2 linked regions of the Pelagibaculum spongiae genome follow. The protein of the gene in region 1 interacts with the protein of each later gene in a pairwise test. Links are inferred from orthologs where the notes say so. Each region holds a gene or a part of one and is shown on either strand. Other genes may lie near its edges.

Evidence for each region. Proteins that work in one complex are often made in the same cells at the same time.
Region 2: the proteins of sfsA (region 1) and DC094_RS03545 interact in binary tests that used the Escherichia coli proteins (3 or more experiments, as listed by UniProt). The link is inferred for Pelagibaculum spongiae from one-to-one orthologs.

Annotation. Positions count from the first base shown.
Region 1 is NZ_QDDL01000001.1:1,080,391-1,088,254, reverse strand. Bases 2,720-5,608 are described here. They hold sfsA (DNA/RNA nuclease SfsA), read left to right. Parts: upstream 2,720-3,717; coding sequence 3,718-4,500; downstream 4,501-5,608. Other genes in these bases: DC094_RS04615 (hypothetical protein), read right to left, coding at 5,188-5,608; DC094_RS22020 (hypothetical protein), read left to right, coding at 4,981-5,157; DC094_RS22025 (hypothetical protein), read left to right, coding at 4,636-4,800; DC094_RS04630 (hypothetical protein), read right to left, coding at 3,413-3,646; dksA (RNA polymerase-binding protein DksA), read right to left, coding at 2,826-3,266. Outside these bases: DC094_RS04650 (sensor histidine kinase), read right to left, coding at 1-865; tRNA glutamyl-Q(34) synthetase GluQRS, read right to left, coding at 1,108-2,037; DC094_RS04640 (nitroreductase), read right to left, coding at 2,051-2,719; more of DC094_RS04615, read right to left, coding at 5,609-5,910; D-2-hydroxyglutarate dehydrogenase YdiJ, read right to left, coding at 5,970-7,864. UniProt on the Escherichia coli protein: Binds to DNA non-specifically. Could be a regulatory factor involved in maltose metabolism.
Region 2 is NZ_QDDL01000001.1:822,203-826,299, forward strand. The notes cover bases 1,193-4,097. They hold DC094_RS03545 (glutamate-5-semialdehyde dehydrogenase), read right to left. Parts: upstream 3,321-4,097; coding sequence 2,064-3,320; downstream 1,193-2,063. Other genes in these bases: rsfS (ribosome silencing factor), read right to left, coding at 1,565-1,894; holA (DNA polymerase III subunit delta), read right to left, coding at 3,555-4,097. Also shown: DC094_RS03530 (hypothetical protein), read right to left, coding at 1-510; DC094_RS03535 (hypothetical protein), read right to left, coding at 528-914. UniProt on the Escherichia coli protein: Catalyzes the NADPH-dependent reduction of L-glutamate 5-phosphate into L-glutamate 5-semialdehyde and phosphate. The product spontaneously undergoes cyclization to form 1-pyrroline-5-carboxylate.

The DNA of each region.
Region 1 (7,864 bases):
GCACTGAAAAGCACATAACCAACATCATGGTTGGGAACAACCAGCTGACAGTGAGGAAATTGCGTTCTTCTTTGCACTCGTTGAAGGTCATGTGAAAAATATGTGGCAACAGTACTGTCGAAAGGAATGACAGCATTAACAAGGTTGGCCAAGGGCTATTTTTAAGTGGCTGATACATCATATCGAGCATTTGCGGGTTCTGTTGCAGCCAGCTGCCCATCTCATTAAAGCCGCCAAACACGCCAAATATTGCAAAGACTCCGGCGCATATCAAAGCAATCAGTTTAACCAAAGATTCAAATGCAATTGCAGCGACTAAACCTTGGTGTTGCTGGCGAAAAGAGAAGTGACGGGCGCCAAAAAATACACAAAAAGCGAAAATCATTGTGCAGAAAACCACTGCCACTAGATCTGGTGTTTGTTCTCCGGTGAGTACCTGGATCGAGTTGATTAATGCTTGCACCTGAAGAGCAAGGTAGGGCATTAGCGCAGCGATCATGCCAAGGGTAACCACTAGGCCAACTAGTTGGCTGCGGTATCGAAACGCGAAGAGATCGGCCAATGAGCTTAATTGATAGGTGCGGGTCAGGCGGAGAATCGGTGTCATGAGTACCGGAGCTAAGATGAATGCGCCGGTGATGCCGAGATACAAACCTAGATAGTTATAACCATTAGTCAGCGTATATCCGAATACGCCATAGAAACTCCAGGCACTAAAATATACGCCCAATGCCAGAGTGAAAGTAATTGGGTGGGAGGTGATCCGCGAGGGAATAATGCCCTTATCTGTTGCCCAAGCAATCGCAAACAATAGTGCTAAATAGCAGCCGCCGGCAAAAAATAAATGAGAGAGAGAAAAAGTCATACTACGGCCTACGCTGCCTGCCAATATAATGCAATGCAGCGGTCAGTATGATGAACACTGACCAGACCAAGAATGGGCGGTACCACTGACTGCCTTCTCCAGTCCACCAACTTGCGAGCGGTGGTGAGAAAACATATGCGGCGATAATGAATAACAGATAAATGCGTTCTGAATTCATAGCCTACTGCAGCAAATTATTATTTGTACCCAGACTACACGTAAAAACGCTGTGATAAAACCCGCTAATTAATAATTGTAGATTCAGGTTGAATATTTTGAATGTTCCAATGGCTTGTCGCCCATTGGAGAATATTGGTTACAGAGCCTTCGCGGCAAATTTCTTTATCTGGATTCTGACCTAAAAACTGCAAGGCTTTAATCAATAATTGGCATCGCTGTTGGCTATTAATTGCTGGTGCTAAGTTTTGTTTACTCAGTTTCTTGCCGTCATTACCCAGTACTAGCGGTAAATGAGCCCATTTTGGTGCGGCTACTTCAAGCTGCTGGTAGAGGTGTATTTGCCATGGTGTTGAATCGAGTAGATCTAATCCGCGAACCACTTCAGTAATCCCCTCGGCAATATCATCACTGACTACTGCTAACTGATAGGACCAGAGCAGATCTTTGCGGCGAATAATAAAGTCGCCTAGCTGGGCGCCATCCCAGACTTGGTGGCCCTGAACTGCATCGTTGAATTCAATTTTCTGTTGGGAAACGCACATTCTCAGTGAACAGGCAGTGGACTGTTTTGAATCTAATGCCAAGGTTTGTTGTTGTGGGTTGCGGCAAATTCGCTCGCGACAATAACCGGGGTAGGGATGTTGTCCAGACAGCTGTTTGCGAGTGCATTGGCATAAATAGAGTAAGTCTTTGGCCGCTAGCTGCTGCAATCGGTTTAAGTAGCGCTGCTGATTTTGGCTTTGATAGCTGACCGAGCCATCCCAGTGCAAACCAAAATCTTCCAGTGTTTGTAAAATTACACCTGCCGCACCGACCGCTTCACGCGGTGGGTCGATATCTTCAATCCGCACTAACCATTGGCCTTGCTGACTTTTAGCTTGTAGCCAACTGCCTAGTGCGGCGACTAGTGAGCCAAAATGTAATGGCCCGCTGGGTGTCGGCGCAAAGCGGCCAATATAAGGTGATGTTTTTTGCTCGGTCATATCGGTCATAAATGATCTGTGATTAATTGTGCCAGCGAACAAATTGATCGGTTGCCACTCGAGTGGTGCGGAATCGGTTAACGATAGCGTCTTTATTTGGCCAGCCAATTGCTAGCCCGCAAATGATTTTTTGTTGTTGGTCGAGGTCGAGCTGATCGCGAATAATCTGTGGGTAATCTGCGATAGATGCTTGAGGGCAAGTAGCAAGGCCAGCGGCAGTTGCTGCCAGCATTAGCGATTGCATAAACAATCCAATGTCGATCATTGCGCCTTCAGCCATGCTTTTATCTAGTGAAATAATAATGGCACTGGGTGCAGCAAAGAACTGAAAGTTACGGCGCCATTGGTAAATGCGTTTACCTTTATCTGATGCTTCTACACCGAGTGCTTGATAAAGCGCTTTGCCGCAGTCGCGACGGCGCTGGTCCCAGGGCATTAACCATTCATTTGGATAATAGGGGTAGTCTGGCTGCTGTGGATGTTTTTTATCAAAAGCTGCGCAAAGTGCCGATGTTAACCGCTGCAAACTTTCACCGCTGACCATCGATACTTGCCAAGGCTGAATATTCCCACCAGATGGACTGGCAGAAGCCACGGTTAAGATTTGTTGTAGCAGTTTTGGTTCGATGGGTTGTTCTAAATATTCACGACAGGAGTAACGAGATTGAATCAGTTGAGATAAGTTTTTCATCGGGATTGTTTTACCGAGGTATTGGTTTTGGCAGGAATTTTTTCGAATGCCACAAAAGACAAAGGGCACCCGAAGATGCCCCAATATGCCTTAATAACGAGATCTATTACAGCCCGAGCTGCTTTTCTTTGATCTCATCCAGAGTCTTGCAGTCGATACACTTTTCAGCGGTTGGTCGCGCTTCGAGTCGTCGAATGCCAATCTCTACACCGCATGTCTCACAGAATCCATAATCATCCTGTTCGATCAATTCCAGTGTTTTGTTAATCTTGCGAATTAACTTGCGTTCACGATCGCGAGTTCGCAATTCAATACTGAATTCTTCTTCCTGAGAAGCTCGATCTGCTGGATCTGGGAAGTTGGCTGCTTCGTCCTTCATATGATGGACGGTTCGGTCAACTTCTTCCATCAGCTCTTGCTTCCACAAGTTGAGGATCAGTTTAAAGTGCTCACGCTGTTGTTCACACATGTACTCTTCGCCAGCGCCCGTTTGATAAGGTGCTACATCGGCGACGGTTTTCGGCGCTACGGTGGTATCGGTAGGCATTTAGAAGTCTCCTGCCAGGCTACCAACAATAAAGTTGGCTACTTTTATCCTAAAAGTGGGCCTGCGGCAACAACAAGTATTCAACTGGCATGAATCTCGTTGTAATCCCCCATTGCCAGCAACTCGCTGGCAGCGTATATCATAGTCTATTTTTTGAGCAACATGATCGAAGCAAATAGACCGGCCACTGCGAATATACTCGCTTTGGCAGCATTAGCCCCTGCACTGCTTCCTTCGGCAAACAGCGTCACAGCTAGATCCTGAGTGAAAGGGATCGGTAAGCTGAACGCTACTGTCGAGGCAAGCAACAGCAGAAACAGAGTAGCAATCATCAGTAATACACTGAGTATCCCCTCGAAAGGGTGGCTAGTACTTTGCATTGTGATCTCCAGCCATGTGTGTTAAATCGGCGGCCTATTATCATGACTTTGGTCAACCGGTGCAATCTCTAATGCAGTTTGATTCCTCTTCAGTAGAAAATTCCCTGTCAAAAATGCGGTTACCTGATTTATTAGCGGCAACTTTGGTGAAGCGCTATAAGCGTTTTCTGGCAGATATGATTTTGCCAAACGGTGAACAGATAACGGTTCATTGCCCAAACACAGGTACCATGAAGCATTGCGGCAAACAAGGTGACAAATGTTGGTTGTCGGTCAGTGACAATCCAAAACGTAAATATGCCCACACTTGGGAGCTGGTTGAAACCGATAATGGGGGCGGAATTGAGACTATTTGTATCAATACTGCAAGAGCTAACCAAGTGGTCGCTGCGGCGCTTGAGAAAAAACTGATTAACGGGCTTGATCAATATCAGCAAACTCGCAAAGAGGTTAAAGATGGTGATAAAAGCCGTATTGATTTTTTACTCAGCGAATCAAGTAGCGGTCAGCCAAATTGCTGGCTGGAAGTAAAAAGTGCCACCCTGCAAGAATCTGATGGCAAAGGTTACTTCCCAGATGCAGTGACAGATCGAGGCTTGAAGCATTTAAAAAGCCTCACAGATAAAGTTGCCCAAGGTGATCGAGCGGGCTTGTTATTCTGTGTCATGCATTCGGGGATTGATCAGGTCAGTCCAGCCCAGCATATCGACCCTAAATATTACCAGGGTTTCCAGCAGGCATTAGCTGCCGGCGTAGAATGTTGGGCACTTTCGGTGATTCCCCAGGTCGATGGTTTATATATTAAAGGGCTGCTGCCGGTGGTGGCCGAGGGGCAATTGGTCGCTACGAAATAGAAATAGTATCTGCCGCTGTTGTTAAGCTGATTGTGTAAATTGGTTAAGCTGGTTAAGTAGTGAGTTTGGTTTAACGGCAATTTGCTATCGTCACTTTGATAATGAGTAACACTGCTCAAACAAGGAAAGGGATAAATGAATAAATTAGCGGTAATCTTTTTAGGCTTGGCCATTGTTTTTGCGGTGCTGATGTTTTTGTTGCCGACCCAACCTTGGTTGTGGGGTGCAGTTTTATTGGCAGCTTTGTTGGTGAGTTGGAAGATGAAAAAGCTGCCAAGGAAGGAAAAAGAATTTGACTAGTTAAAAAGCCATTGATTTTAAACTATCAGTTGTATGGCTGATGAGCTCACATACTTTGGGCGAAAACCTACTAATCTCATGCTATGATCAGCGGGCAAGGTCGTGCGCTTTAATTAAAGCCCGTACTTGTTTTACTAACACTAATGCCAAGTTATGGTTGATTCATTTAAAAACTTTTTAATGTCTGAAGAAGACCGTAAAATATTGAAAGCTCTTAAAGATACTGGTGTGGCTTCTCGCAAGGTCGTTGGGCGAGGCACAATGACGGTTGATGCTAAAGATGTCACTAGTACTGAGGCTTTCAAAGCACACTCTAAGAGAGCATCTGAGATTGTTCGCGCTAGAAAAGCCAGTTAAATGTTGGCTTCCTTCTGCATCAAAATAGCCTCAAAGCCTTAAATTCTTATCTGGAATAATTGAATAGCTACCTGCTTGCACTTTGCAGCGAAACAATCTCAAGCTTTCAATATTTTGTGATGCCAAGCTGGTAATAATATGCCGAATCACATCTGATGGCATTTTGTAACCAAAAAACAAACAATCAATTTGAGTGAGCGGCAATTGGGTGGTGGTCAGCGTTTGCTGCTCAACTTTCTGACTTAGCGCACTTTGCGGTGCCAGCTGCAATCGCCATTCCTTGTCGGATGAAAACTCAGGCGGTTGGAAAAATAACTGCTGTGGCCACTTTGGCCGTTGCCGGTCATAGCACACTTGTTTTAGCGCCATTGCTCCCGGCCATTGTTCCACCGGCTCAAAACCGACCACCATGCCTTGGTGATTTTGTGCCAAACGCTGCCATAGTTGCAAATTGTTAGGTTGTTCAAACAAGCGAATAATCGGTCTTTGAACCTGATCATCACCCTGTGAAAGTTGCTGCTCTATTTGCGCTCTTTTGCTTTCAGCCTGTTGGCAAAAAAAATTAAAATCCATTAGCTCACGCATATTGGCAGGTAACTGCTGATATTGCTGTTCCAATAATGACTCAAAACTGGCGGCAGTATCGCTTGGGAGCTCCAGCCATGGGTCATCCAATTGTTGCGGTTTAAAACAGCGCAAAGCGCCCTGCAGAAGCAGGGCAATACCTGTCTGGTCTAGATAGCTATACAGCATCTGGAGTTAATATCCTGAAGTCATTCGATGATCAATAAATGGCTAAAAATATCAGGCTGCTAGCTTTTGCGAGCAGCCAAAAGTGCCTGAACCGGGTGTAATGGTTTAAAGCCGTCTTGGTATTTCACCTGGCTTCTACAAGAATAACCGGTGGCTAAAACCTGTTCGGGGCGATAAAGGCGAATTTTCTTGCCCCAGCTCTGATGATACAGATTTGTTGAATCTTGTTCGTGAGCTGCTTCATGGCCATAGACACCTGCCATGCCACAACAACCACTTGACTCAGTAACCAGCGTTAATCCTGCTGCTTCAAAAACGCTTTGCCACATTTTGGCTGATGTCTGAATGCTAGTTTTTTCGGTGCAGTGGCCCATCAAGACATATTTTTTATCGCCCTGAAATTGATCTTTAAATTGGCCAATCTGACTGGCCAGATATTCTTGAAGCAGTAACACTTGGTAGTTCTGCTGTTCACCGGTGACTTCTTTATATTCTTGGCGGAAAACTAAGGTGGCAGCCGGATCAACGCCCACCATAGGTAAATTATGGCGAGCCAGTTTCTCCAGTTCTTTAACGGTAGTTTTGGCTTGTTTTTTAAATGCCTTTAAAAAACCACGCACATGTAGTGCTTTACCGTTGCTTAGTAGTGAAGGCACCAGAACGCGATAGCCAAGTGCAGAGAGTAAATCGTAACTAGCCAATACAACTTCAGCGTCATACCAGCTGGTGTAAGGATCTTGAATTAATAAAATGCAGTTGGCTTTTTCTTCATCGTTCATTCGACTGAGTCGTTGGTGGCTGAAGACTTCGGCGCGGCGCTCAATTAGCCCTTGCATCACGGTTTGTTCACTGACTAATGGCAGGCGAATTAAACCGAGCTTGCGCATGGCTTGCTCAACCAGTTTTGCTTGGCTAATTTTGTTAGCAAATTTAGGAGCCATGCCCATGATTTTGGCCAATGGCTCTAGCCCGGCAATTAAATAATCACGGGCAGGTCGTAAATAACGGCTGTAATACATCTGGAAAAAGCGACTGCGAAATTCAGGTACATCAACTTTTACAGGGCATTGGCTAGCACATGCTTTACAAGCTAGGCAATGTTGCATTGACTGATTTATTTCATGGGCATAGTCGTTTTGTTTTTTAATCAGGCTGTTATTAATTCTTTTTGGATAATGGCGAATAAAATCAAACCAATTTTGCTGCTCGATTCTTTTTTCGAGAATTAAAGTATCGGTGCCTTCGTTGGCCATTTGGCGTAGCCATTCACGCATTAATCCGGCGCGGCCTTTTGGCGAGTGACGACGATCTCGCGTCAATTTCCATGATGGGCACATCGGATCGTGCTCATCATAGTTAAAGCAAGCACTGTTGCCGTTGCAATGAATGGTTTTATCAAATGATTGGCGGGTTTTCAGTGGGATTTGTCGATCTTGTTGGCCGCGAGTTGGCCCATCAACCGTCACGAGTTCAACCACATTCGCAGGTGCTTTTTCGGGACGATGATCACATCGTCCTGCAGTGCAAATTTTGCCAGGATTTAATTGGTTGTCCGGATCAAATGCGGCTTTTATTTTGCGCAGGTCGTTAAATAATTCTTCGCCAAAAAACTCAGGTGAATATTCAGCGCGGAAACCTTTTCCGTGCTCACCCCACATTACACCGCCATATTTTTGTACCAGCTTGCAGACTTCATCGCTGATGGTTTTATATAGGGTTTCATCTGACTCGTTGCGCAAATCAAAGGCAGGGCGAACGTGTAGGCAACCGACATCAACATGACCAAACATGCCGTATTCTAATCCGTGCTTTTCCAATAGTGCGCGGAAGTCGGCAATGTAATCCGCCAAATGCTCTGGTGGAACGGCTGTGTCTTCTACGCCAGACATTGGGCGGCGCTCACCCTTGGCATTGCCGAGTAGCCCAACGCCTTTTTTACGCAGTTGCCACAGCG
Region 2 (4,097 bases), 260 kb from region 1 along the record:
GACAAATGCTGAGAAATTATCTGTGATCAGTTTGTGCTGCAACTGCTCGGTAAAACGCAACCGTGACTGCCATTGTTCCAACTTGGCAGAAGGCTTGAGAACTATTGCATGCTCAAGCGTTGCCAGAGTTTGTTGCTGTGAGATGGTTAATTTGCAATCAAGCATCGCTGAGTCAATTAATGAATCTATCGACTGGTAGCTGCAGTGCCAAAGGTCTACCTGCAAACCATCGACAAAACAGCCATCTTCGAAAATCTCACTCTCGGTGCTACTAGCTAAGCGTTGCTTTTTAGCTTGCCAGGCATCCAGAATTGATGCTCTTAGCGAAGCATTTGGAAGTTGCTGCCAAACAAGGCATAATTCCAGATCGGAATAATCATCAGCCCATCCTTTCGCAACCGATCCTCCAATAAACATTGCAGTAACAGGAAGAGATTTAGGTAATAGCGAACAGAGTTTTTTAGCAACAGAAATGCGCAGCTCAACAGCCAAATGATTATGTTCTAACATCACATCTCAACTGTAATTTACTTAACAATATATTCTTTAATTTTAAAGCCTGAATCATCAGATTTTATGGTCCATTCAAGCTTGGCTTTAGTTTTTATTTTTTTGTCGATAAAGCCTTTTTTAATTGCTTTAAATTTCAGGTCAGCCCGAGCATAAAAGCAGCCGATATCTAGCAATTCTATCTGCAGGTTTTTCAATATATGCTGGCTGTTTTCATATTCATGTCGCACTTCAAGATACCAATCTCGATATTCATCACGGCTCTTGATAATCACTTGCCCGGTTAGCAATTGAAAATCGTCCCAATCAATCAGTTGATCGAATTCTTTCAGAGGTGCTCGTTGATCAAACTTCTGATAATAATCAACGATAAACTGTTCCACTTGTTGTTTTTCTGAATTCATTCCACACCTGCTTTTTTATCTGCCTTATTGCTGCTTGCACCGACGCCGACCTAGCTATTAAGCCAAAGAACTAAATCCAATCATTAATAGCTGCGTAAGATTCGATAAAATGATGTTCCAAAACACCTACATTGTTGGGTGCACCTTAAGGCTTACTCAACCTACTTTAGTTCGGTATTAATTGAAACTTCAGTACTTCATTAATGAAAGCTCTTTGGTTTTCGTAGTCTGGGTAAGCCTGTGGGCGCACCCGGGTTTATATGCACCATATCTGCTCAATAGATTAATGCTACCAGCGACTAATTAGGTCACATCAGTGGCATTCCAGCGGTCAGAAACTTCGACTTTGGCGACCCTAAAGCATTTTTTTCGCCACCGTCACCACACTAGTGCATGTTTCTGATAAACGATCTAATTAATGCCCTGACATTGAACCACTACAAATTCAAAAGAGCCAAGTAACGGCTTGTCCGCCTAACCATGATTGAAATAGATAATACCCGCAAGATAACAGATGGTCACCTTATTGTTGCAGAAATAAAAAAACCGCTACTTTGATAAGCGATTAAGCTTCAAAAGTAGCGGTTTATTCTGTTTAATCAGCGCATTGAAAACGACATTTATAATGCCACTATCGCTATTAAAACAGTTTAATCTCTTGAGGCAGCTGACCACAAAGATTCAATGTCATAACGCTCGCGCGCCTCTGGCAGCATAATGTGAACCAGCACATCACCCAGATCGACCAACACCCACTCGCCGTCTTCTTCGCCTTCAACACGAGGCATCATATCGGCTTTTTTCATCTCGGCACTCAGGTTAATACCTAAAGAGCGCGTGTGGCGATTGGATGTACCGCTAGCGATTACCATGTAATCACAAACGTCGGTTTTTTCTCTAACATCCAAAATGGTGATGTTGTCGGCTTTTACGTCTTCCAACGCACTGATCGCCATATCTCTTAACTGTTCACTGTTCATTTAATCACTTCTTGAAATAGCAAAGCCGGGTAAGCCCGGCCGAATTATTTGGCAATTCTACCTTGATCAAGCATTTATTGGTAGGTTGGATAAGTACCACACCACCGGACAGCAACTTGCATCAATGTCGGGGATTATTAGCCAGAAAGCGCCTGAGCGCTTTTCTAACCTACTGGCGAATATGCCCATCGCCCAGCACGATATATTTCTGACTGGTCAAACCCTCTAGGCCAACTGGACCGCGGGCATGGATCTTATCGGTGGAGATACCAATCTCGGCACCCAAGCCATATTCAAAGCCATCGGCAAATCGAGTCGAGGCATTAATCATCACCGAGCTAGAGTCAACTTCGCGGACAAACTTCATCGCCCGGGTATGGTTCTCAGTAATAATGCTCTCGGTATGCGCCGAGCTAAAGCGGGTAATATGATCGATTGCTTCGTTCATATCTTCGACAATTTTCACTGACAACACCGGTGCTAAATATTCAGTCGCCCAATCTTGCTCGGTTGCCGGGGTTGCATCGGTCAGAATCTGTCGGGTTGCTTCACAGCCGCGCAGCTCGACTTTTTCCTTTTGATATTTCTCGGCTAATTGAGGCAATACAGTGGCTGCAATCCCTTGGTGAACTAATAAAGTTTCCATGGTGTTACAGGTGCCATAACGGTGGCATTTGGCATTGAATGCAACCTTAACGGCTTTTTCGATATCTGCCTGATCATCGATATAGACATGGCAAATGCCATCTAGGTGTTTGATCACCAGTACTTTGGCATCGCGACTAATTCGCTCGATTAAACCTTTGCCACCACGCGGAATAATCACATCGACATAATCTTGCATGGTGATCAGTTCGCCCACTGCCGCTCTATCGGTGGTTTCCACCACCTGCACTGCATGCTTGGGCAGACCGACTTGTTCCAGGCCTTGTTGAATACATTTGGCCAATGCTTTGTTGGAATGAATCGCTTCTGAACCGCCGCGCAAAATACAGGCATTACCCGATTTCAAACACAAGCTGGCCGCTTCAATAGTGACGTTTGGCCGGGATTCATAAATAATCCCCACCACGCCTAAAGGCACCCGCATTTTACCGACTTGAATACCGGATGGCCGATAGCTCATATCGGTGATTTCACCCACGGGATCTGCCAAACCCGCCACCTGATGCAGGCTTTCGATCATGGTATCAATGCCTGCAGGGGTTAATGCCAAGCGGTCAATCATCGCCGGCTCAAGGCCTTTATCACGACCATTTTGTAGATCTTGCTGATTGGCAGCAGCTAGCTCAGTTCGGCTGCTATCAATCGCACTCGCCATCGCTAATAACGCATTCACTTTATCACCCGGCGCAGCGCGGCTAATCGCTCTGGAGGCTTGCCGTGCCTGCTGACCTAGGGTTTGCATATATTCAGTGACATTCATTGTTATACAGCCTCATGCTCGGATGGTGTTTTGTTCGTTTTGATTTGCGTAGATACAAGATTTGATGAGCTTTAAGCGAAATCAGACACTCACAACCCTCGATTACCACAACCGTCAATTACCACAATGCCTGATTGCGCCTGTGGCTTATCAAACCTACAGAGAACGACTTATCAATCAAAGCAACAGAATTTGAGATTAAAACCAATACAGTTGACTGGCTTTACTATGCCCTTATAACGGCTCAACCGGCCTGCCAGCCATTGCCAAGCCAATGCTCAATAACTTTAACCAGACATCGCCCGGTGCCATACCTTTACAAATTCGATCGGCTTCGCCACAAGCCTCCAACCAACTTTGCCAGCTGGCGATATTGCCGTGACGACGCAAAATACTTTTCAACAGCGGCTTACGTTTATCCCATAAAAATGGCGGCAAGCCCGGCGTTTTAGCTTTGTCTAAAGCGGCGTCTGGGTTTTGACCGGCGGCTCTGGCATAAACCACTTGCGATAAGGTTCGCAGCTCACGCGCCAAGGCCCAAACCAGCAAAGTCGGCTCATCACCCTCTGCTTTCAGACCTTCTAAAACGCGGCATACCCGTTCGGCATCACCGGCCAAACAAGCATCCACCCATTGGAAAATGTCATAGCGAGCAGAATCTGCCACTGCCTGCGCTACTGCATCACCAGATAATGGGCCTGCCGGTAATAATAATGCCAACTTTTCAACTTCCTGACTGGCCGCTAACAAGTTGCCTTCGGTACGGGAAGATAAAAT